3 regions of the Streptomyces sp. NPDC043878 genome follow, and region 1 is predicted to be linked to each of the others. Evidence: riboswitches for the same ligand, from Rfam matches in the RefSeq annotation. Region 1 holds a riboswitch; each other region holds the start of a gene.
What was found. Region 1 has a riboswitch for cobalamin ahead of AC07AZ_RS24780 (ribonucleoside-diphosphate reductase subunit alpha). Riboswitches for the same ligand answer to the same signal wherever they lie in the genome.

Region 1 (5,603 bases):
GGTGTAGACCAGTAGGGGGAGCTTGGCCCAGACCAATTGGTGTGTCAAGGGTGTTCAAGCGGGCTCCGGGCGTCCGTGATGCGACCGAGATATGCAGGGACCTTTCATTGCGCAAGCGACCAATCGGACGGACCACCGGCGCTGTACCACAGCCCGGGGAGCGGCGCGGTGGACTAGACCAACAACGGCGCCGAGGGTATACAGAGGGGATCACGGAGCGTGTGGGGCCAACCCGCCCGGACCGTGCCACGATGTGAGCCGTGGCCGACGGATGTCGGTCGTTTCGGCGTCCGGAGCCGGGAAGGCGGAGCATGAGCACCGAGGTCAGCAGTGCGGAGAACGAGGGTGGGGCGACCGTCCGTACCGCGCGCGTGCCCAAGTACTACCGCCTCAAGAAGCACTTGCTGGACATGACGGAGACGCAGTCGCCCGGCACGCCCGTCCCGCCCGAGCGCACCCTGGCCGCCGAGTTCGACACCTCCCGCACCACCGTGCGCCAGGCGCTGCAGGAACTCGTCGTCGAGGGCCGGCTCGAACGCATCCAGGGCAAGGGCACCTTCGTCGCCAAACCGAAGGTCTCCCAGGCGCTCCAACTCACCTCGTACACCGAGGACATGCGCGCCCAGGGCCTCGAACCCACCTCCCAGCTCCTGGACATCGGCTACATCACCGCCGACGACCGGCTCGCCGACCTGCTCGACATCACGGCCGGCGGCCGGGTGCTGCGCATCGAGCGGCTGCGCATGGCCAACGGCGAGCCGATGGCCATCGAGACGACCCACCTGTCGGCCAAGCGCTTCCCGGCGCTGCGCCGCAGCCTCGTCAAGTACACCTCCCTCTACACCGCGCTCGCCGAGGTCTACGACGTCCATCTCGCCGAGGCCGAGGAGACCATCGAGACCTCGCTGGCCACCCCGCGCGAGGCCGGCCTGCTCGGCACCGACGTGGGCCTGCCGATGCTGATGCTGTCCCGGCACTCGCTGGACCGGACCGGCCAGCCCGTGGAGTGGGTGCGGTCGGTGTACCGGGGCGACCGCTACAAGTTCGTGGCCAGGCTCAAGCGTCCGCAGGACTAGGGCCGCGACAGGCCCCGCGTCCCGTGGCCGGGTCGGGTCGGGTCGCGTCGGGCCAGGTGAGGATGTCGGGTCGATATCCGGACGGGGGCTTTCGCTGCCGTGACGCCGTCGCCTACATTGCCTGCGCATTGCCCAGGTGATCAGCGAGGGGACGGAGCCGCGCCATGTCCGATGTGCCCGAAGTACGACCACCGGTGGTGACACCGGTCCGCGTGGTCATCGCGCTGTGTCTGGCGGCGCCGTTCGTCGCGATGCTGTGGATCGGTTCGTACGCGAAGACGGACCCGGCGTTCATCGGGATCCCGTTCTTCTACTGGTACCAGATGCTGTGGGTGCTCATCTCCACGGCCCTGACGATGACCGCGTACGCGCTGTGGCGCCGTGACCAGCGCGCCCGCGCCGCACGGAACGGAGGCGCGTCGACGTGAACGACGGAGTCAACGGCGTCGCGCTCGGCGTCTTCATCTTCTTCTTCCTGGCCGTCACGGCCATGGGCTTCCTCGCCGCGCGCTGGCGCAAGGCGGAGAACGAGCACAGCCTCGACGAATGGGGCCTGGGCGGACGGTCGTTCGGCACCTGGGTCACCTGGTTCCTGCTCGGCGGCGACCTCTACACGGCGTACACCTTCGTCGCGGTGCCCGCGGCGGTCTACGCGGCCGGCGCGGCGGGCTTCTTCGCCGTCCCGTACACGATCCTGGTGTACCCGCTGATCTTCACGTTCCTGCCGCGCCTGTGGTCGGTCTCGCACAAGCACGGATACGTCACCACCTCGGACTTCGTGCGCGGCCGGTTCGGCTCCAAGGGCCTGTCGCTGGCGGTGGCCGTCACCGGCATCCTGGCGACGATGCCGTACATCGCGCTCCAACTGGTCGGCATCCAGGCCGTGCTGGACGTGATGGGCGTGGGCGGCGGGGAGAACACCAACTGGTTCGTGAAGGACCTGCCCCTGCTGATCGCCTTCGGCGTACTGGCCGCCTACACCTACTCGTCGGGACTGCGGGCGCCCGCGCTGATCGCGTTCGTGAAGGACGGGCTGATCTACGTCGTCATCGCGGTGGCGATCATCTACATCCCGATCAAGCTGGGCGGCTTCGACGACATCTTCGCCAAGGCCGGCGAGGCGTTCAGCCAGACCAACCCGGCGACGGGCAAACCGCGCGGGGCGCTGGTCCCGGCCGAGGCGGGACAGTGGACGTACGCCACCCTGGCGCTGGGCTCCGCCCTCGCCCTGTTCATGTACCCGCACTCGATCACGGCGACGCTGTCCTCGCGCAGTCGTGAGGTGATCCGCCGCAACACCACGATCCTGCCGCTGTACTCGCTGATGCTCGGCCTGCTGGCCCTGCTCGGCTTCATGGCGATCGCGGCCGGAGTCAAGGTCACCAACGGGCAGTTGGCGATCCCGCAGCTGTTCGAGAACATGTTCCCGGACTGGTTCGCGGGCGTCGCGTTCGCCGCGATCGGCATCGGCGCGCTCGTCCCGGCGGCGATCATGTCGATCGCGGCCGCGAACCTTTTCACCCGCAACATCTACAGGGACTTCATCAGGCCCGACGCGACACCCGCGCAGGAGACCAAGGTCTCCAAGCTGGTCTCGCTGCTGGTGAAGGTGGGCGCGCTGGTCTTCGTGCTGACCATGGACAAGACGGTGGCGATCAACTTCCAGCTGCTGGGCGGCATCTGGATCCTCCAGACCTTCCCGGCGCTGGTCGGCGGCCTCTTCACCCGCTGGTTCCACCGCTGGGCGCTGCTGGCCGGCTGGGCGGTCGGCATGGTCTACGGCACCTTCGCCGCGTACGGCGTCGCCTCCCCCACCCAGAAGCACTTCGGCGGCTCGGCCAAGGAGATCCCCGGCATCGGGGAGATCGGCTACATCGGTCTGACGGCGTTCGTGCTGAACCTCGTCGTCACGGTGGTCCTCACCTTCGCGCTGAAGGCGGCGAAGGCCCCCGACGGCATCGACGAGACCCGGCCGCAGGACTACACGGCGGACGCGGGCGACCCGGGCGTGGAGGTGGAGCTGCCCCCGGCCACGGCGGGCACCGCGCACTGACCCGAGGACCTGTCCGACAGCGGGGCGCCGGAGCGTCTCCGGCGGCCCGCAGCCGTGTCCCCCACCTCGCCGCCGCACTCCGCCCGTGGACGCCCGGACACGCTCCGAAGCCGACAGGACACAACATCTGGGGGTGCAACTGCGGCCCGGCACAAGATGTATGCTCATGCTCGCTGTCGCCGCAGGGGAATCCGGTGCGAATCCGGAACTGTCCCGCAACGGTGTACTCATGCGCGCATATCCGCGTACGAGACTCAAGTCCGAGCACCTGCCGACAGTGGCGCCCGGCCGTCCGGCCGGGCCGCCAGGACGTCCGGGCCTCGTGGAATGGGCCGGTGGACGCGACGCCGCGCGCGCTCGCGAGCTGCCCCCTTCCGCAAGGCCCCGTGCCGAGCGAGGGAGAGCCCCACGTGACCATCGCGCCAGCCGAACCGGCCTCAGCGACAGCCGACCCCGTGGCCGACGACGGCCCCAGAGCCGCGCTGCTGCGGACCCTGACCGGGCTGACCGCCGACCTCCCCGACGCCGACCCCGGCCGGGTCGCCGCCGCAGCCCTGCGCGGCCGGTCCGCGCGGGCGGACACTGCGGAACTGCGGGAGCTGGCGACCGAGGCCGCGGCAGGTCTCATCTCCGAGGACCCCGCCTACTCGAAGCTGGCCGCCCGGCTGCTCACCCTGAGCATCACCGCGGAAGCCGCCTCGCAGGGCGTCACCACGTTCACCGAGTCGGTCGCGGTCGGACACCGCGAGGGACTTCTCGCCGACCGCACCGCCGAGTTCGTCCGCGTCCACGCCGACCGCCTCGACGCCCTCGTCGACCCCAGGGCCGACGACCGCTTCGGCTACTTCGGCCTGCGCACCCTGCACAGCCGCTACCTGCTCCGGCACCCGATCACCCGTCAGGTCATCGAGACACCGCAGCACTTCATGCTGCGGGTCGCCAGCGGCCTCGCGGAGGACGACACCGCACGCTCCCTGGACGAGGTCGCCGCGCTCTACGGGCTCATGAGCCGGCTCGACTACCTCCCCTCCTCCCCCACGCTCTTCAACTCCGGCACCCGCCACCCCCAGATGTCGTCCTGCTACCTCCTCGACTCCCCGCTGGACGAACTGGACTCCATCTACGACCGCTACCACCAGGTCGCCCGCCTCTCCAAGCACGCCGGCGGCATCGGCCTGTCCTACTCCCGCGTCCGCGCCCGCGGTTCACTGATCCGGGGTACCAACGGGCACTCCAACGGCATCGTCCCGTTCCTCAAGACCCTGGACGCCTCGGTCGCCGCCGTGAACCAGGGCGGCCGGCGCAAGGGCGCCGCCGCGGTCTACCTGGAGACCTGGCACTCCGACATCGAGGAGTTCCTGGAACTGCGCGACAACACCGGCGAGGACGCCCGCCGTACGCACAACCTCAACCTCGCGCACTGGGTCCCCGACGAGTTCATGCGCCGGGTCGACACGGACGGCCAGTGGTCGCTGTTCTCCCCCGCCGACGTGCCGGAACTCGTCGACCTGTGGGGCGCGGAGTTCGACGCCGCCTACCGCCGGGCGGAGGCCGCGGGCCTCGCGCGCCGGACCCTGCCGGCCCGCGACCTGTACGGCCGCATGATGCGCACCCTCGCGCAGACCGGCAACGGCTGGATGACCTTCAAGGACGCGGCCAACCGCACCGCCAACCAGACGGCCGAACCCGGCCACGTGGTCCACTCCTCCAACCTGTGCACCGAGATCCTGGAGGTCACCGACGACGGGGAGACGGCGGTCTGCAACCTCGGGTCGGTCAACCTGGGCGCGTTCGTGGACCCGGCGGCCCGGGACGTCGACTGGGAGCGGCTGGACGCGACGGTCCGCACCGCCGTCACCTTCCTCGACCGGGTCGTCGACATCAACTTCTACCCGACCGAGCAGGCCGGCCGCTCCAACGCCAGATGGCGCCCGGTGGGCCTCGGCGTCATGGGCCTCCAGGACGTCTTCTTCCAGCTGCGCCTGCCCTTCGACTCACCGGCCGCGAAGGCGCTGTCCACGCGCATCGCCGAGCGCGTCATGCTCGCCGCGTACGAGGCGTCCGCCGACCTCGCCGAGCGCAACGGCCCGCTGCCGGCCTGGGACAAGACCCGTACCGCCCGGGGCGTGCTGCATCCCGACCACTTCGACGCGGAGTTCACCTGGCCGGAGCGCTGGGCGGCCCTGCGCGAGCGGATCGCGGCCGTCGGCATGCGCAACTCGCTGCTGCTCGCGATCGCGCCCACCGCCACCATCGCCTCGATCGCCGGCGCCTACGAGTGCATCGAGCCGCAGGTCTCCAACCTCTTCAAGCGCGAGACCCTGTCGGGCGAGTTCCTCCAGGTCAACTCCTACCTGGTGCGGGACCTGAAGGAGCTGGGCGTCTGGGACGCGCGCACCCGTGAGGCGCTGCGCGACGCGAACGGCTCGGTGAGCGGCTTCACCTGGATCCCCGAGGACGTACGCGCCCTGTAC
Region 2 (5,603 bases), on a different contig from region 1:
ACTTGTGCCAGCGGGCACCGGGACGTCCCCGAGCCGCCCCGCAAGGCGGAGGTCCCGCTCCGGTTCACACCTCCAGCCGGGCCTGTCTGCGGACCTCCGTCAGACGCTGCGTCCCCAGTTGTACGACCGCCGCCGTGACGTCCGGCGAGACGTTGCCGAGGCCGCCGTTGGTCAGGACGATCACGTCGTCGCCGACCCGGACGGCGGCCAGGTCCACGGTGAGCGTGGTCGGCTCGCCGTCGGCGCTCTCCCCGGCCAGTGTGAGCCGCAGGCCCTCCCGGGCGTCCCCGACGGCCGGCAGCGCCGCCTCGGCCACCCGCGCCCCCTGTACGGCGCCGCCGGCCGTCGTGGCCTTGAACTGCCCGCACCTGCCCGGCAGCGAGCGCAGCCAGGCCAGGGTGCGGTCCACGTCCGCCGGGTCGTGCGCGAGGACCTGGTAGCGCAACTGGGCCTGGTCCATGGCGTCGTCGAGGCCGGCGACCGCGTGGACGGCGGTCTCGGGGCCGAACACCTCCTCGGTGTAGACCGCGTCGAGCAGCCGCCCGCAGTCGGGCGGGTCGGCCTTCGCCTTGAGCAGGGTGTCCCGCCAGGTCCCGGCCCCCTGCGTCGGCTCCCAGGGCTCCCCCAGGTCCGCCGCGGTGACCAGCGCGGCCTCGGCCTGGGCCGCGGTGAGCGCGGCGGCGGACGGGGAGGGCGAGGCGGCGGGGGTGGAGCGGCCGGCCGTGGGCGAGGCGGCGGGCGCGGGCCGGTCGGGGGTCTCCGCCGAGCAGGCGGTCAGGACCGGCAGACAGGCAAGGCACAGTGCCGAGGCGCCCGCGAGGAGACGGCGGGCCGGGGGGCGGGTCATCGGGGGCCTCCTGCGCGCGGCGAAGATCGAGTACGTGTGCCCACAGCACCACCGCGCCGCTCCCGCCACCAGCGCGACGGTCCGTCCGGGTTACCGCCCGCGGCCCCGGCGGCCCGGAACCCGCCCGCGCGCGACCGGCCGCGCCCCCGCGCCGCCCACCCGGACCGCGGGGTGCGGGGAACCGCGCCGGGCTGCGTAAGGTCGGTTCCGTAGTGCCCGCGCTGAGACGGTCGTAGGAACAGGAGCTCCGCCGTGAACGGTCAGCCCATCCCGGTGATCATCGACTGCGACACCGGTGTCGACGACGCCCTCGCCCTGCTGTTCGCCGTCCGCCACCCCGGGCTCGACGTGCGGGCGATCACCTGCGTGGCCGGGAACACCGACGTGGACGGGGTCGTGCGCAACACCCTGACCGTGCTGGAGCAGGCCGGCGCCCCCGGCATCCCGGTCGCGCGAGGTGCCGAGCGGCCGCTGATCGAGCCGGTGCGCACCGCCCGGCACGTGCACGGGCAGGACGGCATGGGCGACCTCGGGCTGCCCGCGCCGACCCGGGTGCCGGTGGACGTGGACGCGGTGACGCTGCTGCGCCGCGAGATCCTCGCCTCTCCGCGCCCGGTCACCCTCATCCCGACGGCACCGCTGACGAACATCGCGCTGCTGCTCAGGACGCACCCGGAGGTGGTGCGGAACATCGAGCGGATCGTGTTCATGGGCGGCGCGGTCGCGACCGGGAACGCCACGCCGGTCGCCGAGTTCAACGTGTGGCACGACCCGGAGGCGGCGGCGGTCCTGCTCACCGCGGGGGTGCCGATCACCATGTACGGCCTCGACGTGTTCCAGCGGGTCCTGGTGCCGGCCGGGGACGTGCAGCGGCTGCGTGCCAGCGCCGAACCCCGGCTGCGGCTGGCCGGTGAGCTGCTCGCCCACCGCGACCCGGCCACCTCGGGCGACCCCACCCCGACGGGCGGTCTCGGCGACGCGGGCGCGGTCTGCGCCGTCGTCGACCCGGCGGGGCTGACCACCGAACGCCTGCCGGTGGAGGTCGCGTTGGCTCCGGGCCCGACCCGCGGCCAGACCCTCGTCGACCGCCGTCCGCGCCCCGGCGAGTCCGAGATCCACGAGGGCCCGCGGGAGCAGACCCTGGTGGACGTCGGCCTGGGCGTGGACGTGGAGCGGTACGTGAAGCTGTGGCTGACGACGGTCGAGGGCGCGTAGGCCCCCCCGGGGCGGCCCGGTCCGGACCCGTTGCCTGTCGCGGCACTAGCGGCTGTCGGCCGGCCGTACCGCCCAGCGCTGCTCCACCTTGGCGACCTTCCAGTAGGTCACGGCCGCCGCCCACACCACCACGAACAGGCCGACGATGACGTAGCCGACGTTGTCCAGGTCGAGGCCGGCGATCCAGCCGCTGAGGTCGTCGCGCAGGTCGAGCTTCTCGTGCAGGACGCCGACCAGTTCGATGGTGCCGATGAAGAACGCGACGGCGATGGACAGACCGGTGATGGTCAGGTTGTAGAACACCTTGCGCACGGGGTTGGAGAAGGCCCACTGGTAGGCGAAGTTCATGAAGGTGCCGTCGAGGGTGTCGAACAGGCTCATGCCGGCGGCGAACAGCAGCGGCAGGCACAGGATCGCGTACCAGGGCAGGCCGGCCGCCGCGCCCGAGCCGGCCATCACCATCAGCGTGACCTCGGTGGCGGTGTCGAAGCCCAGACCGAAGAGGAAGCCGAGCGGGAACATCTGCCCGGGGCGGCTGATGGACTTGGTGAGCCGGCCGAGGATGCGGTTCATGAACCCTCGTGCGTCCAGGTGCTGTTCGAGTTCCCGCTCGTCGTAGGTGCCCGCGCGCATCGCTTTGAAGACCTTCAGGATGCCGAGCAGAGCGACCAGGTTGAGGGCGGCGATCAGGTAGAGGAACGTCCCCGAGATGGTCGTCCCCATGAAGCCGAGGGCCTGGTGAGTGCGCGAGCCCTCGTTCATGACCCGGCCCGCGAGCTGTGTGCCGCCGGCGATCAGCGCGGCGAGCAGGACCACCACGCTGGAGTGGCCGAGCGCGAACCAGAAGCCCACCGACACCGGCCGCTTGCCGTCGGCCATCAGTTTGCGGGTGGTGTTGTCGATGGCGGCGATGTGGTCGGCGTCGAAGGCGTGCCGCATGCCGAGGGTGTAGGCGGTGACACCGAGGCCGACGCCGAACGCCTTGGTCCCGACCTCGTAGTGCTCCGGGACGACGAGCAGGAACAGGATGCCGAAGGCGACGACGTGCAGGACGGCCACGGCCGTCAGCAGGCCGGCGGTCTTGACGGTGTCCTCCCGGCGCCACTTGAAGGACGCGGGTCCGGACGCCTGGGCAGGCTCGGGCAGGGTCATGCGGTCACGCTCCAGCACCTCGTGGATCACTTCGTGAGATGCCGTGGCCGGTCTCCTGGCTTACGGGTGATACGCCGCCGGCCCGCCTTCCCGGTCACCCTGCGGCGACCAGTGGCTGTCCCTCGCGGGACGGTGGGCCGGAAACTCCCCGATCACAGTGGCGAGGGCCGCGCCGGCATGGACCTTTGAGGGGTCGTCACCGGCTTCCCGAACACCACGGCCCGCCCACCGTAGGACGGCGGACGGTCCGCTGCATAGCTGCGCACCTGCGCAGGTATGGAAGATCACACGGTGGGCCTGCGAGGATGACGCCATGCATCTCGTCCCGGCCGACCGCGCGGACCGGCGCACCATCGACGGCCACCGGGTGTGCGACGCCATCGCCGCCATCGGTGAACCCGGCCACGTCCGCACCTGGGCCGACCGCTTCTCGCTGCTCGGGGAGCCCCGGCGGCTCGCCCTGCTGCTGGCCCTGCACCGCACCGGACCGCTCGCCGTGTCCGACCTGGCGATCGCGACCGGGATGAACGACCCCGCCGTCTCGCAGGCGCTCAGGCTGCTGCGGGCGGCGGGGGTGGTGGAGGGCGAGAAGGAGGGCCGGATCGTGCGCTACCGGCTGGTCGACGAAACCGTCGCCACCCTGCTCGACCAGGCCCGCCCCTAGTCCTCAGCCGCGCCGGCGCGGCGTTCTCCGCCCCGCCGGCGCGTTGATTCCCAGCCCCTCGGGCGTTCGAGGAGCGGGGGTCCAGGGGGCTGAGCCCCCTGGAACGGTTCACGCACCCGTGCCCCGACGCCGACGCGTCACGATCACCAGGCCCGCGCCGCCGGCCAGCAGCACCGCCGCCCCGATCGCGATCGGCCCCGTCGTGCTGCTCGCACCGGTCTCGGCGAGGTCGTCACCGCCACCGTCGGGCGTGGTGGCCGGCGCGGTGGTGGACTCGGAGGTGGCCGGAGTCGGGGTCGGAGAGTCCGTCGACGGCGTCTCGTCCGCCGGCGGCGTGGACTCCTGCGCGGGCTGCGAGGGCTCGGAGGACCCCGGGGCCGCCGGGGTCGGCGTCGGCGTGGACGGCGTCTGGGAGGGGGCCGTCGTGCACTCCTTCGTGCCGCCGTTCCAGGCCGCGATCAGCTTGTCCTTGATGACCGGGTGGTCGGGGCCCTTGGGCAGGTCGCCGTGTTCGAAGCCGTCCTTCGCGTCGAGTTCGCCGTCGAACCTGACCGCGCCCCGGTAGAGGTCGATCTGCGCGAAGCAGCCCGCGTCCGGCACGGCGATGTCGAGGGACTCGGTCTGGCCGGGCTTGACCGTCACGCTGTCGAAGTCGACGAAGACCTGCTCGCCGGAGGTGCGGAAGCTGGACCCGTGGGCGAGGTAGGAGGCCAGGGAGGCGGTGCAGGTGGTGGCGTCGCCGGCGGTACGGACCTTGATGTGGACCTTGCCGTCGTCGGTGGGCCGCAGGTTCTGGTCGTCGACCTTCACGGAGTCGTAGAAGTTCGTGCCGTCGAGCGAGAACTGGCAGCGGTCGGTCTCCGTGATCGTGCCCGCGCCCGATCCCGGCCGGTAGCCGTCGGCGGACTTCCAGCCGTCACCGCCGGGCGTGCCGGTGGCGAAGGCGCCCGAGGCGGCGGCGACGGAGGCGGTACAGAGGGCGAGCGTCGCGGCGCCCGTCCCCAGCAGGCGGCGCACGGTGACACGTCTCGCTATGGACATGCGTATCCCATCTTGGCGTGTGCAGGGGGTGAGTAACCCGAAGAAACACTGGGCTCATAGGTCACATGCGCCACAGCGTGCGGACATCGTGGATCTCTCGGCTCAGGGCTGTCAACCTGCGCCGATGCAAAGCGGGTTGAGTCGGTCATCACCATTCCCCCACATAGGGAACACCTCGCTCCGGGCCGTGGGGAGGCAGGCCGGATGTTCACTTTTCCGGCCAAGTGGACAGGGTTCTGGATATCGCCCGTACGGCATCCGGTCGTACGGCATCCGGTCATACGCCCCCTGGCCGCACGGCATCCGCCCACACCCAGCACGGAGGAACACGCGTGACCGTTCGCACCACGCCCGACCTCTCCGGCAAGGATCCCGACTGGTGGCGGCAGGCCGTCGTCTACCAGGTCTACCCGCGCAGCTTCGCCGACGCCGACGGTGACGGGCTCGGTGACATCCGGGGCGTCACCCGGCGCCTGACCCACCTCGCCGCGCTCGGCGTCGACGCGCTGTGGCTGAGCCCCTTCTACCCCTCGGAGCTCGCCGACGGCGGCTACGACATCGCCGACCACCGCGACGTCGACCCGCGCCTGGGCACTCTCGACGACTTCGCCGCCATGGTCGCCGAGGCCCACCGGCTGGGCCTGAAGGTGATCGTCGACCTGGTGCCGAACCACACCTCGCACC
Region 3 (5,603 bases), on a different contig from region 1:
AGGACGGGGTTCATCAGCGCGGTCGGCTCGACGCGGCACGCCTGCGCCTGCATGGCCTGCGCGCGGCCGATCTCGGCGCCCTCCCGCGTCACGAACGAGTTGAGGGACATGTTCTGCCCCTTGAACGGCGCGACCCGCACCCCCTGCCGGACCAGCCAACGGCAGATCCCGGCGGTCACGACGCTCTTGCCGGCGTCGGAGGTGGTGCCGGCGACCAGCAGACCACCGTTCACGAGGCGCCCCCCTTACCGGCCCGCTTCCCGGCCCGCGCGGCGAACAGCCGCACACCGGCCGTCCGCGCGACGACGGTGACGCCGAGCGCGAGCACGCCGACGCGACGGGAGAGCCGCGCGGCCCGTTCGATGTCCCGTACCTCCACGGCACGTCCCTCCCCGTTCAGCACCGGCCGCCGCTCGACCCGGCCGCCGTACGACAACGTCCCGCCCAGCCGCACACCGAGCGCCCCCGCGAACGAGGCCTCCACGGGCCCGGCGTTGGGGCTCGGATGCCGGCCCGCGTCGGCCTGCCAGGCCCGTACGGCCCCCCGCGGGTCCCCGCCCGCGACGGCGGTCAGGGCGGCGGTCAGCCGCGCTCCCGGCCAGCCCGCGAGGTCGTCCAGCCGGGCGGAGGCCCATCCGTAGCGCCGGTACCGGGGCGATCTGTGCCCGACCATCGCGTCCAGGGTGTTGACGGCCCGGAACCCGACGAGTCCCGGCACGCCGCCCAACGCGCCCCACACCAGCGCCCCCACGACCGCGTCCGAGGTGTTCTCCGCGACGGACTCCACGACGGCCCGCGCGATCCCGTCGGCGTCCAGGGCCTGCGGATCGCGCCCGCACAGGTGCGGCAGCCGGGCCCGGGCCGCCTCGACGTCACCGGCCTCCAGGGCGCGGCCGACGGCTCGCGCCTCGCGCCCGAGGCTGGTGGCGCCCACCACGGCCCAGGTGGCGGCGGCGGTCAGGGCGACGGAGGCGGCGGGGGAGGGCCGCAGCGCCGAAGTGGCGACGGCGGCCAGACCGACGACGCCTCCGGCGCAGACGGCGGTGTGCAGCACGCCGTACCCCCGGTGGTCCCGCCACAACAGGTGTTCCACGGCGCCGGCGGCCCGCCCGAACGCGGCGACCGGATGCCCACGGCGAGGATCACCGAGGACCAGGTCGGCGAGAAGGCCGGCGGCGGCGCCGTACGCGAAGACGCGATCGGCACGCATCGGCTCAGCCGGCCGAGGGGTCGGGCGGAGCGCCGGTGGCAGACCTCGAACGGCAGCCGAGCATGGCTCTGTGTCCTCACTCAGGGTGTCCACGCCCTGGTTCGACGAGACCGGCGGTGAGAGTTCCTGGCTCCCGGGGTTCACACCCCGGTCACAGTGGCGGGACCGCGCCGGATTCGCACCGGCTTCCTCTCTTGCCGCCGTACATGGCTCCGGCAGTCCACCACGGGCCCCGAAGGGCCGTCAACTTGCTGTTGACCTGCGCGGGGAGAGTGTGCCGAGGCCCACACACGAGGGGCCCCAGGCGTCACAGACACGTGGGGTGCGGGACGGAGATCCGTCCCGCACCCCACTCGGTGTCCAGGTGCGGCGGGTCAGGCGACGATCAGCGAGATGCCGTACGCCACCGCCGCCGCGCACGCCGCGAAGCACACGTACGCGCCGGTGACCGCGAGGGCCGCGGACTCGCCCTGGGCCGCCGCGCGTTCACGGCGGGAGAGACCGGTGATGCCGAGGGTGAACAGGGCCACGAGGGCCACGGTGACCACGAGGCTGACCCCGAAGACGGAGCCGAGGGCTGCCCAGTCGATCTTCATGCTGCTTCTTCCTTCGTAACCGGGGGCGCGGGGCTCAGACGGTGGTGGCGGCCGGCGGGACCACCGGTTCGGTGGCCGGGGCCGGGATCGTGGCCGTGAGGTCCTCGGCGACGGTGCCCACCGGCGGCGGGGCCACGACGGCGATCGCCGTGGTCACCACGCCGGCCGGTTCCTCGGAGGCGTTGACGTTGCTGTGGTCGATGACCTCGCGCCGCGACAGCTTCCAGATGGCGGCGCTGGAGGCGATCAGGAAGACGGCGACGACCGCGGTGCCCCAGTCGCCGAGGTCCGTCACGGACTCGGCGAGAGCACCGACCACGGCCGCGGCCGGGAGCGTGAGGCCCCAGGCGACGAACATCCGGGTGGCCGTCGACCAGCGCACGACGCCGCCCTTGCGCCCGAGGCCCGCGCCCATCACCGAACCGGAGACGGAGTGCGTGGTGGACAGGGAGAAACCGAGGTGGGAGGAGGCCAGGATGACCGTGGCCGCGCTGGTCTGGGCGGCGAAGCCCTGCTGCGGCTGGAGTTCGGTGAGGCCCTTGCCCATGGTGCGGATGATGCGCCAGCCGCCGAGGTAGGTGCCGAGCGCGATGGCGAGGCCCGCGGAGAGGATGACCCAGGTGGGCGGGTCGGAGTCGGGGGAGACGACGCCGCCGGCGACCAGGGCGAGGGTGATGATGCCCATCGTCTTCTGCGCGTCGTTGGTGCCGTGGGCCAGGGAGACCAGGCCCGCGGAGGCGATCTGGCCCGTGCGGTAGCCCTTGGCGGCGGCCCTGCCGTCGGCCTTCCTGCCGAGCGTGTACGACAGGCGCGTGGCGAGGAACGCGGCGGCGCCCGCGACGACCGGGGCGGCGACCGCGGGGATCAGCACCTTGGTGACCAGGGCGTCACCGTGCACCGCGCCGAACCCCGCCGAGGCGACGGTGGCGCCGATCAGGCCGCCCATGAGGGCGTGCGAGGAGCTGGAGGGGAGTCCGACCAGCCAGGTCAGCAGGTTCCAGAGGATCGCGCCGACCAGGGCGGCGAATATGACCTCGGGACGTATGCCGGACTCGTCGACGAGTCCCTTGGAGATCGTGTTGGCGACCTCAACGGAGAGGAAGGCACCCACAAGGTTCAGCACGGCGGACATGGCCACCGCGACCTTGGGCTTGAGCGCACCGGTCGAGATGGTCGTGGCCATCGCGTTGGCGGTGTCGTGAAAACCGTTCGTGAAATCGAACGCGAGCGCGGTTACCACCACAATCGCGAGGATCAGCGAGAAGTTTTCCATTTACCCAGGCAATCGTTCGAGGTCATTGGCTGGACGACCGTAAGCAACCTGAGTGAACGGAAGATGAACTGAGGCAGGCATCGGGGTGTCCTGGTGAGGCGATTTCGCTCCGGCCGGCCCGCTGGCGGCGCTTCCGCCTCCGGCCTGTCACGGACGGCCCACAGCGCGTGGTGCGAACCGCCCGCGACGCGTGCGCGGGCGGCCGACATCGAGCAGTGACGTCGCCCACAGCGCGTGGCGAGGGCCGCCCACAGCGCGTGGTGCACGCGGTCCCCGGCACGGGGCCCCCGCGCCTGGCAGGATCGCCGCATGGCAGAGCAACGGCGGGAGCCGCGGGACGCACGGGGTGGCCTGGACGGTGTGCCCGAGGCCGGCGAGGCGTGGGGCAGGCGCGCGCGTCCCGAGGAGGCGGACGCCTGGACGGACCTCGTCGCGACCGCCCGCAGAACGGTCCGGGACGCCCTGGTCGTCGGCACCTCGGGCAACGTCTCGGTCCGCGTCGGCGACACCGTCCTGGTCACCCCGACCGGCGTCCCCTACGACCGGCTCACCCCGGACGACGTCGTCGGCGTGGACCTCGAAGGCCGCCAGGTGCTCGGCTCGCTCGTGCCGACCAGCGAACTGCCGATGCACCTGGCCGTATACACCACCACCGACGCCCGCGCCGTCGTCCACACCCACGCCGTGCACGCCACGGCCGTGTCCACCCTCGTCACCGAACTCCCGCCCATCCACTACATGGCCGGCGCCCTCGGCGGCAGCGTCCGGGTCGCCCCCTACGCGACGTACGGCACCCCCGAGCTGGCCGAGAACATGCTGCGCGCCCTGACCGGCCGCTCCGGCTGCCTGCTGCGCAACCACGGCACGATCACCTACGGCGCAACCCTCGACCAGGCGTACGACCGCACCGCCCAGCTGGAGTGGATGTGCCGCCTGTGGCTGACGGCGTCCTCCGTACCCGGCCTGGACCCGGCGCTCCTGTCGCCGCGGCAGATGGCCGAGGCCCAGGAGCGGCTGCGCGGCTACGGGCAGCCCTGACCAGGGTCCCGTACCGGCGCGCCCCCGCAAGGCCGCGTCCCCGGACATCACTCCGGGCCGTCCTCCCGCTGGCCGCGGACGGGGCGGGCCAGGACACTGGTCGGATGCGCACAGTCAAAGCGACGGCCGCGGCCGTCTCCGTGGCCCTCGCGGCCGGCGCGGCAAGCGTCGCGGCCGGCCGGTACGCCAGCGGCGCAGCGCTCAAGGCACCGCCGGGCCGGCCGCTGCCCACCGAACCCCACCTCACCGTGCACGCCACCGCCGCCGGGCAGATCGTCCTCACCCGGTCCCTGGCCTCCCTGCGCCCCGGAACCTACGGCCTGGCCGGCGACGGCACGCACGCCGTGGTCGGCCCCGTCCAGGACGGCACCCCGCACCCCGCCGACACCGTCGTACGCCGCCTGGAACGCGTCACCCACGGCACCCCGCGACCCGGCGCCAAGGTCTGGCTCACCCCCCAGGTGCACGTCGGCGACCCGGCCACCGCCCTCGGGATCGAGTACACCGACGTCCACATCCACGGCGAACTCGGTTCGCTGCCCGCCTGGTTCGTCCCCGGCGTACGGGACACCTGGATCATCACGGTGCACGGCCTGGGCGCCACCCGCGAACACCCCCTGAACGTGCTGGAACTCCTGCACCGCCACCGCTTCCCGCTGCTCGACCTCGCCTACCGCGGCGACCCCGGCGCGCCCCGCTCCCCGGACGGACTGAGCCACCTCGGCGAGACCGAGTGGCGGGACCTGGACGCGGCGATCCACCACGCCGTGCACCAGGGCGCCCGGCAGGTCGTCCTGTTCGGCTGGTCCACCGGAGCCACGATGGCCCTGCGCGCCGCCGTCCACTCCGGGCTGCGCAACCGCGTCGCGGGACTCGTCCTGGACTCCCCGGTGCTCAGCTGGCAGACCACGCTGCGCGCCCTCGCCGCCGCCCGGCACACCCCGGGCGCCCTGCTGCCGCTGGCCGTGCGCGCCGCGCAGGGCCGCACCGGACTGAGCCCCGACCCCGGTGCCCCCGTCAGCGACCGGCTCGCCGCGCCGACGCTGATCATCCACGGGCCGGACGACACCGTGGCCCCCTGGGACCTCTCGCGCCGGCTCGCCGCCACCCGCCCCAACCTGATCGCCCTGCACACCGTCCGCCGCGCGCCCCACGCGGCCATGTGGAACGCCGACCCGAAGACCTACGAGGAGGCGCTGCGCCGCTTCCTCGTCCCGCTGATGTGACCGGCCCGCCGCACCGGCGGACCCACCGCTGCGACGGGTCCCGAGGAGCCGGAGCGCGGCCGGGGCGCCACGCTCGGGGCCCCCGGTCGGAAAGATTCCGTTTAAGGCCGTACCACTGGCTTGTTCTCGGCCCCGGGCCCCCGCGACACCCCGTGCGTTGGCCCTCCCCGTAGCCCCCCGTGACATTCCGTTTGGGTTTTCGGACCGTCAACCGGAAGACTGCACCCGTGACGTCCCGTATCCCGCGCGACTCCAGGCTC

Region 2: linked by a shared signal. The riboswitch ahead of nicT (Nickel transporter NicT) and the one ahead of AC07AZ_RS24780 (ribonucleoside-diphosphate reductase subunit alpha) in region 1 are both predicted to bind cobalamin.
Region 3: linked by a shared signal. The riboswitch ahead of AC07AZ_RS30240 (cobalamin biosynthesis protein) and the one ahead of AC07AZ_RS24780 (ribonucleoside-diphosphate reductase subunit alpha) in region 1 are both predicted to bind cobalamin.

The regions. Positions count from the first base shown of each region.
Region 1 covers NZ_JBWKDW010000018.1:155,297-160,899, forward strand. Annotated here, with positions in the region: gene AC07AZ_RS24765 (GntR family transcriptional regulator) at 312-1,076, shown strand; gene AC07AZ_RS24770 (DUF3311 domain-containing protein) at 1,241-1,504, shown strand; gene mctP (monocarboxylate uptake permease MctP) at 1,501-3,129, shown strand; cobalamin riboswitch at 3,255-3,420, shown strand; gene AC07AZ_RS24780 (ribonucleoside-diphosphate reductase subunit alpha) at 3,540-5,603, shown strand, end outside.
Region 2 covers NZ_JBWKDW010000002.1:375,645-381,247, forward strand. Annotated here, with positions in the region: gene AC07AZ_RS05420 (hypothetical protein) at 65-847, opposite strand; gene AC07AZ_RS05425 (nucleoside hydrolase) at 1,100-2,062, shown strand; gene nicT (Nickel transporter NicT) at 2,108-3,214, opposite strand; cobalamin riboswitch at 3,243-3,448, opposite strand; gene AC07AZ_RS05435 (ArsR/SmtB family transcription factor) at 3,528-3,878, shown strand; gene AC07AZ_RS05440 (LAETG motif-containing sortase-dependent surface protein) at 3,987-4,919, opposite strand; gene AC07AZ_RS05445 (glycoside hydrolase family 13 protein) at 5,252-5,603, shown strand, end outside.
Region 3 covers NZ_JBWKDW010000026.1:56,688-62,290, reverse strand. Annotated here, with positions in the region: gene AC07AZ_RS30245 (cobyric acid synthase) at 1-233, opposite strand, end outside; gene AC07AZ_RS30240 (cobalamin biosynthesis protein) at 230-1,210, opposite strand; cobalamin riboswitch at 1,312-1,450, opposite strand; gene AC07AZ_RS30235 (hypothetical protein) at 1,585-1,806, opposite strand; gene AC07AZ_RS30230 (inorganic phosphate transporter) at 1,841-3,079, opposite strand; gene AC07AZ_RS30225 (class II aldolase/adducin family protein) at 3,389-4,117, shown strand; gene AC07AZ_RS30220 (alpha/beta hydrolase) at 4,222-5,343, shown strand; gene AC07AZ_RS30215 (hypothetical protein) at 5,571-5,603, shown strand, end outside.